Regions from separate parts of the Micromonospora pallida genome, predicted to be linked through region 2. Evidence: riboswitches for the same ligand, from Rfam matches in the RefSeq annotation. Region 2 holds a riboswitch; the other holds the start of a gene.
The links. A riboswitch is a leader RNA that binds a small molecule or an ion and turns the genes downstream of it on or off. The one in region 2 is predicted to bind S-adenosylmethionine.
Positions count from the first base shown of each region.

Region 1: another riboswitch for S-adenosylmethionine. It lies ahead of GA0074692_RS22075 (aminotransferase class V-fold PLP-dependent enzyme); the one in region 2 lies ahead of thrC (threonine synthase).

Region 1 covers NZ_FMHW01000002.1:5,325,655-5,329,055, forward strand. The annotation lists gene GA0074692_RS22070 (alkaline phosphatase D family protein) at 1-128, opposite strand, end outside; gene GA0074692_RS22075 (aminotransferase class V-fold PLP-dependent enzyme) at 288-1,529, opposite strand; SAM riboswitch class IV at 1,575-1,691, opposite strand; SAM riboswitch class IV at 1,923-2,033, shown strand; gene GA0074692_RS36555 (hypothetical protein) at 2,229-2,357, shown strand; gene GA0074692_RS22080 (N-acetylmuramoyl-L-alanine amidase family protein) at 2,467-3,177, opposite strand.
Region 2 covers NZ_FMHW01000002.1:6,569,160-6,572,560, reverse strand. The annotation lists gene thrC (threonine synthase) at 210-1,496, opposite strand; SAM riboswitch class I at 1,509-1,644, opposite strand; gene GA0074692_RS27955 (A24 family peptidase) at 1,916-2,590, shown strand; gene GA0074692_RS27950 (hypothetical protein) at 2,710-3,381, shown strand.

The DNA of each region.
Region 1 (3,401 bases), 1.2 Mb from region 2:
ACCGGCGACACGGCGAACGCGGGCCCGCTCGTGGCCGCCACGGTGCCCGCCGCGAGCAGCCCCGCGCCCGCCAGCGTCAGAAACCGCCGTCGGCCGAGACCGGCTTCGTGCACATCGCTCTGCCCCATCGAGGTCTCCAAAGTCGTCGGCCTACCGGCGGGAACGTAACGACGCTGGTTTGCGCGTCGTGGTCCGCACCGCGAACGGCAGGCAGCGCGCAGTTGTCAGCATCGGGCCTGGCAGCGGTGTTCAGGCGGCACGCGGCTGGGGGCAGGGCGCAACGGTGTTCAGGCCAGCGTCGCGAGAGCCGTCAGCAGCCGGTCGACGTCCTCCGTCGTGCTGCCGAGTCCGAGGCTGGCCCGCAGGGCGGTCGGCGGCAGATCGGTCCGTCCGCTTCGGGTGGCGGCCTCGGCCAGCAGCCGCCGAGACAGCGGATGGGCGCAGAACAGGCCGTCCCGGATGCCGACGTCGTGCTGCTGCGCCAGCTCGGCTGAAACCTCCGCCGAGTCCCGGCCGGCGACCACGAACGACACGATGCCGACCCGGGGCGCGTCCGGGCCGAAGGTACGCAGTTCCACCACGTGGGGCAGGGCGGCCAGACCGTTCCGGAGCCGGGCCAGCAGCGCCTGCTCCCGGGCGTGCAGCGCGGCCGGATCGGCGTCGGTCAACGCGGTGCACACCGCGGCCAGGGCGGCGGCGCCGAGCAGGTTGGGCGTGCCGGCCTCGTGTCGGGCCGGGCCGGTGACCCACCGTACGTCGTGGGTGGCCGCCCCGACGTGGCTGGTCGCGCCGCCGCCGGCCAGGTACGGCGGGGCCGCGTCCAGCCAGTCACCTCGACCGAGCAGCGCCCCGGCTCCGAACGGCGCGTACATCTTGTGCCCGGACACGGCCAGGTAGTCCACCCCCAGCGCGGCCACGTCGACCGGAGCGTGTGGGGCGAGTTGGGCGGCGTCCACCACGATCCTGGCCCCGTGGCGACGCGCCACCATCGCCAGCTCGGCCACCGGCCAGCGTTCCCCGGTCACGTTGCTCGCCCCGGTCACCGCCACCAGCACCGGCCGGTCTGCCGGCGCTCCGCGCCGCAGCTCCGTCAATGCCGCGTTCAGTGCGCGGACCGCCTCGCCGGGGCTGGCCGGCACCGGCAGCCGCACCGAGGCGCGCGGCCAGGGCAGCAGGTTCGCGTGGTGCTCCCCGGCGAAGGAGACCACCGTGGTCCCGGCGGGCAGGGCCCGGGACAGCAGGTTCAGCGCGTCCGTGGTGTTACGGGTGAAGACGACATGGTCGTCCGGGCGGGCACCGAAGAAATCGCCGATCGCCTGCCGAGCCCGCTCATAGGCCAGCGTGCAGTGCCGCGACAGCTTGCCGGAGCCGCGGTGCACGCTGGCGTACCAGGGCAGGAGCTCGGCCACGGCGTCGGCGGCGACCCGGGCGCAGGGCGCGCTGGCCGCGTAGTCGAGGTTGATTTGGCCCGGCACGCCGAGCACGTCGAGCGGCCGGGCGGACAGTGGGGATTCAAGGGTGACGGACACGACGACCTCCGGAGTCCGAGGACCCCGGGTCACGCGTCGGGTCGGGGTCCGCGCTTGCCCAGCACCGGACGGGGCTGGGCCCGGTCATCACCCGGGGCACCCCACCGCGAACACGAGGGTTGCCGGCCAGCGAGCCGGGGCTTGACGCTGGCGCTCATGACCTGGCCACAGCATACCTGCGGCTTGACCAGGCCGGACCGGCGGCTGAGCTCCGTCCGCGAGCACCGGGCGATTTCGGTACGCCGGTACGAAGTTCCGCCATCTGGCATCTGACCAGGCGATTCAGGGACCAACTACGAGAAGCGGCCGGAACCACTGCGGCGGAATTAGCTGCATCACAGATAGGAATTACCGGCTACCTGTTCGACCGTCGGCGTGGTTATGGTGTCCGCAGGTCCAGATGGCCAGCGCCAAGCCCCGGCTCGCTGGCAGGCAACCCTCGTCCGCGATGGGGTGCCCCGGGTGACGACCTGGCGCCTGCGCCCGCAGACGCAAGAGCGGACCTTCGCGGGTCCCGGCTTGGAAACATGCCCGCGCCAGCACCTGCCGCGACGGTTTCCTGCCGTTTCCGCGCGTCCCGGCAGGAACGGGTCACCGTACGCGCCTCGGACACGCTCCGCGACACCGGCGACGGCTACCGGGCGAGGGTCACGCTCACCACCACCGAGGGAACGTTCACGACCGACGTGCCGTACGCCCGTGAGTACACCGCTCGCCCGCTCACCGAGGCCGACCTACGCCAAGCTCGACGTCACCGCCGGGTCGGCGGCATCCGCCCTCCTCGCCGCCGTCCTCGACGATCCGGCTGCCGCCCTGCCCGTGTTCTGAGTGAACGCGGGCGGGTGTCGTTTCCGCCGACGCAGCGAGTGCTGCCGCAGCGAAAGGGCCGGACCCGATCGGGTCCGGCCCTTTGCCGGGTGGCGGAGCAGCCGGCGGGCTACAGGCCGAGGTAGGCGGCGATGCCGTTGGCGTGCCCGCGAGCGGTGGCCGTGATGAAGGCGGCGTTCTTGAGCAGGTTCGCGTTGGACACGGTGTCGATGAAGAGGTTCTCGGTCAGCACCGCCGGCATGGCGGTCTCCCGCAGCACATGGAAGTTCGCGGTCTTCATGCCCCGGTCGGTGACCGAGGAGACGGAGCGCATCCCCGACAGGACCCGGGAGTGGACCGCACTGTGCAGCGCGGCGGTGTTGCCGGTGGTCCCCGGGTACCGGTAGCTCTCGAAGCCGTTACCACCGCCGGCGTTGATGTGGATGCTCACGAAGAGCGCCGCGCCCCACGCGTTGGCGTCGTCGGTGCGGTACGTGAGACTGCGGGTGACGTCGGAGGTGCGGGACATCCGCACGTCGACGGCCCAGTTGGCCAGCAGGATGTTGCGGGTCTGGAGCGCGATGTTGAGGGTGAGGGCCTTTTCGGTCAGGCCGTTGGCGACCGCACCGGGATCGGTGCCCCCGTGCCCGGGGTCGAGGTAGACCTTCGGGCCCGCCGCGTGCGCGGTTCCGGCCACCAGCGGCGCCACAAGGAAACCAGCCGCGCCGGCCAGCAGGGTACGGCGACGCATTGAGGAGTTACCGATCATGAGCACCTCTCCACGGAAGTAGGGGTGCCGGGAGGCCGCCGTGGGCCGTCCCATACCCGTACGGGCTGGCACGGCGTCACTGTAATACATGTCGATATCTAAATACATAGATTGATTGGCGGACAGGGGCGCTGGTCCGCCCGACCCGAGCGGCTGGTGCCGCGATCACCGTTCACCGGCCCGGTACGTCGACCCGGCTGCGGTGGCCACCCGCAGCGTCGGAGCGGTAAGCCGGTCCGGCCATGATGGACCGATCCGGCTACATCCAGTGGCGCCGCGTCTGGTGGACTCCGGGG
Region 2 (3,401 bases):
CGCACAACGCCTCCGGCGTTGGGTCGTAAGGCTTGAAAAGTCTTCGGCGAACGCCCTCCCGCACGAAGCATCCTGCGCCTGACCGGTTGCTGACGTCAAGTCCCTCGCGGGTAGTTTTTCGTACCGTGGGCGAACGGTCGGTTACCCGACGGATCGGCCCGATCCCCCGTTCGGGCGAGTCGGTCGATCCGTCGGGACGAACCGGAAGGTCATCCGAGCAGCCCGGCGTCCCGGGCGGCGCGCAGCGACGGCCGGATCCGGTGCGTCGGACCGACCTGGCCGGCGACCGCGTCGATCGTCTTCAGCCCCTCGCCGGTGTTGAAGACCACCGTCTCGGCGGTCGGGTCGAGCTTGCCGGAGTCGACCAGCTTACGCAGCACCGCGACGGTCACCCCGCCGGCCGTCTCGGCGAAGACCCCGGTGGTCCGGGCGAGCAGCCGGATCGCCGCGCGGATCTCGTCGTCGTCGGCGTAATCCATCCAACCGCCGGTACGGCGGACCGCCTCCAGGGCGTAGAGGCCGGCGGCCGGGTCGCCGATGTTCAGCGACTTGGCGATGCCGGTCGGCTTGACCGGGGTGATGGTGTCGGTGTCGGCGTGCAGGGCGGTGGCGATCGGGTTGCAGCCGGCCGACTGCGCGCCGAACACCTTCCAGCCGCCCGCCGGGGCCTCGACCAACCCGATCTCCACCAGCTCGCTGAACGCCTTGTCGACCTTGGTGAGCAGTTCGCCACTGGCCATCGGGATGACCACCTGCGCCGGAATCCGCCAGCCGAGCTGCTCGGCCACCTCGTACCCGAGGGTCTTCGACCCCTCGGCGTAGTACGGGCGGACGTTCACGTTGACGAACGCGGTGTCCTCGAACTCGTCGGTCTCGACCAGCTCGCCGCAGAGGCGGTTCACGTCGTCGTACGAGCCGTCGATGGCGACCAGGTCGCCGCCGTAGACGGCGGTCGTGACCACCTTGCCCTGCTCCAGGTCGCCGGGGATGAAGACCACCGAGGGCACCCCGGCCCGGGCGGCGTGCGCGGCGACCGAGTTGGCCAGGTTGCCGGTGGAGGCGCAGGCGAAACGGGTGAAGCCGAGGGCGCGGGCGGCGGTCAGCGCCACCGAGACCACCCGGTCCTTGAACGAGTGGGTCGGGTTGGCGCTGTCGTCCTTGATCCAGAGTGGGGCGGTGATGCCCAGCTCGGCGGCGAGGTTGCCGGCGGCGACCAGCGGGGTCAGTCCGGGGTCGAGGGTGACCCGGGTGGCCGGGTCCTGGCCGGCGGGGAGGAGGGCGGCGTACCGCCAGAGGTTCTGCGGGCCGGCCTCGATCTGCTCGCGGGTGACCCGGGCCAGCGCGGCGGTGTCGTAGTCGACCTCCAGCGGGCCGAAACACTCGTAGCAGGCGTGCTGGGCGGCGAGCGGGTACCGGGCCGAACAGGCGCGACAGACCAGGGCGCGGGCGGGGCTGGCGGTGGTGTCGATACCGGGGGCAGCGATCGTCGACGTCATGTCGAGGGGGTCCTCTCATCTTTCCCCGCGTCGCACTCTGCGGCGGGGACGGATTTGGCACCTGCCCCGCCGGACGCTCAGCTCTGAGCGCGCGGGGTGGTTGCCGGGGCGTCGTCGGGCCGTATCCCTCAGCCCCTCTGGATGAGGTATTCAGTTGTGCTCCCGAGCATACGCACACCCCCGTCCCAGCTCACGCCCCCTTCCCACCCTGTGAACCACCCCACCCCCTCCCCCGCAACCGGCCCCGCCCGGCCCCGGGCGGTTGATCAAGAAGTTCGTGTCACCGTCCGGCACCCCGCCCGACGCAAACTTCTTGATCGACTCCAGAAAGGGGAAGGCGGGGGTAGGGTGCGGGCGTGTTGGTGGGGGTGGGCGGCTTGGGAGTGGGGGCCGCAGCGGTGGGATGTGGGGTGGTGGGGGTGCTGCTGCCGACGGTGGGGTACCGGCTCGCCGTGCCGTACGGTGAACCGTCCCGCACGACCTGCGCCACCTGCGGCGTACCGCTGCGGTCCGGCACGGCCGGATGGCTGGCCCGTCGGTGCGACCGCGGACACCGGCTGGGCGTCCCGTGGTGGGTCACCGCCTCGCTCGCCGCGCTGGCCGGTGCCCTGCTCGGGGCGGCGCTCGGCGCGGTGGCCGTCCTACCGGTCTTCCTCGCCCTCGCGGTGCTGGGCGTGCTGCTCGCCGTCATCGACGTCGCCTGCCACCGGCTCCCCGACTCGCTGGCGCTGCCGGCGCTGACCGTCACTCCGGTGCTGCTCGGCGTGGTCGCGCTGACGACCGGCCAGTGGGCGGACTGGCGACGCGGGCTGCTCGGCTGCCTGGCGGTCGGTCTCGTCCTCACCGGGCTGGTCCTGCTGCCCGGCGGTGGTTTCGGGTTCGGCGACGCGAAGGTGGGCGCGCTCCTCGGCTGGTACCTGGGCTGGCTGAGCTGGGACACGGTGATCCTCGGCCTGGTGCTGCCCTGGGCGCTTAACGTGCCCGTGCTGCTGGCGCTCCTCGCCGCCCGGCGCGTCCGCTGGCGGACGAAACTGCCGTTCGGGCCGGCCCTCCTGGGCGGCGCACTGTTGTCAGTGCTCGTCACGACAGGCTGAGCGCACAAGCGTTCGTCGCCGTCACGTCGATTCGTCCAGAATGGACCGGCTCGCCGGTCCGACCACTGGCGACCGTCTATTACTGTTCCGGCCACCTGCGTCAGAAAAGGAGACGGGCGATGCGTCGGAGCGTGGTACCGGTGGTGGCCCTGATGCTGGTCTGCGTCCTGACCGCGTGCGGCGGCAGTGGCAGCGGCAAGAAGAAGCGGTCGCGGGACCCCCGACCAGCCACGACGGCCGGGAAGGCCGCTCCGGGCGACCGGGACGATGACGACGTACGGATCGGCACCACGCCGAGTCCCACCAAGACACCGCGTCGCAAGGTATCTGACCTCACCTGCGGCGACCTGCGCGACGCGCGGGTGGGCAGCAGCACCACGAAGTACCGGAGCTACCTGAACCCATTGCCGCTGCGCAACGGACGGTGGACCGGCAACGGCGCGACCGTCCTGCTGGAGAAGCCCTGCGCGACCGGTGACCTGGACGGCGACGGCGCGGTCGACGCGGTCGGCTCCGTCGTGCTCGACTCGGGCGGCTCGGGGCGCTTCTGGAGCCTCGTGGTCTGGCGCAACGTCAACGGCGAACCGCACTACGTCACCGCCACCGACGTGGGCGACCGCACTCCGGTGCAGTCGATCCGCATCGCCGACCAGAAGGCCACCGTCGTCTACCTCACCCGCTCGCCGGGGGCGGCAATGGCCGAGTTGGACCTCCGCCGTACCGCCGTGCACCAGCTCTCCGGCACCCGATTTGCGGAGGTCAGTCACACCGATGTGCCGCACACCTCCTGACCAGCACGGGCCGACGCGGC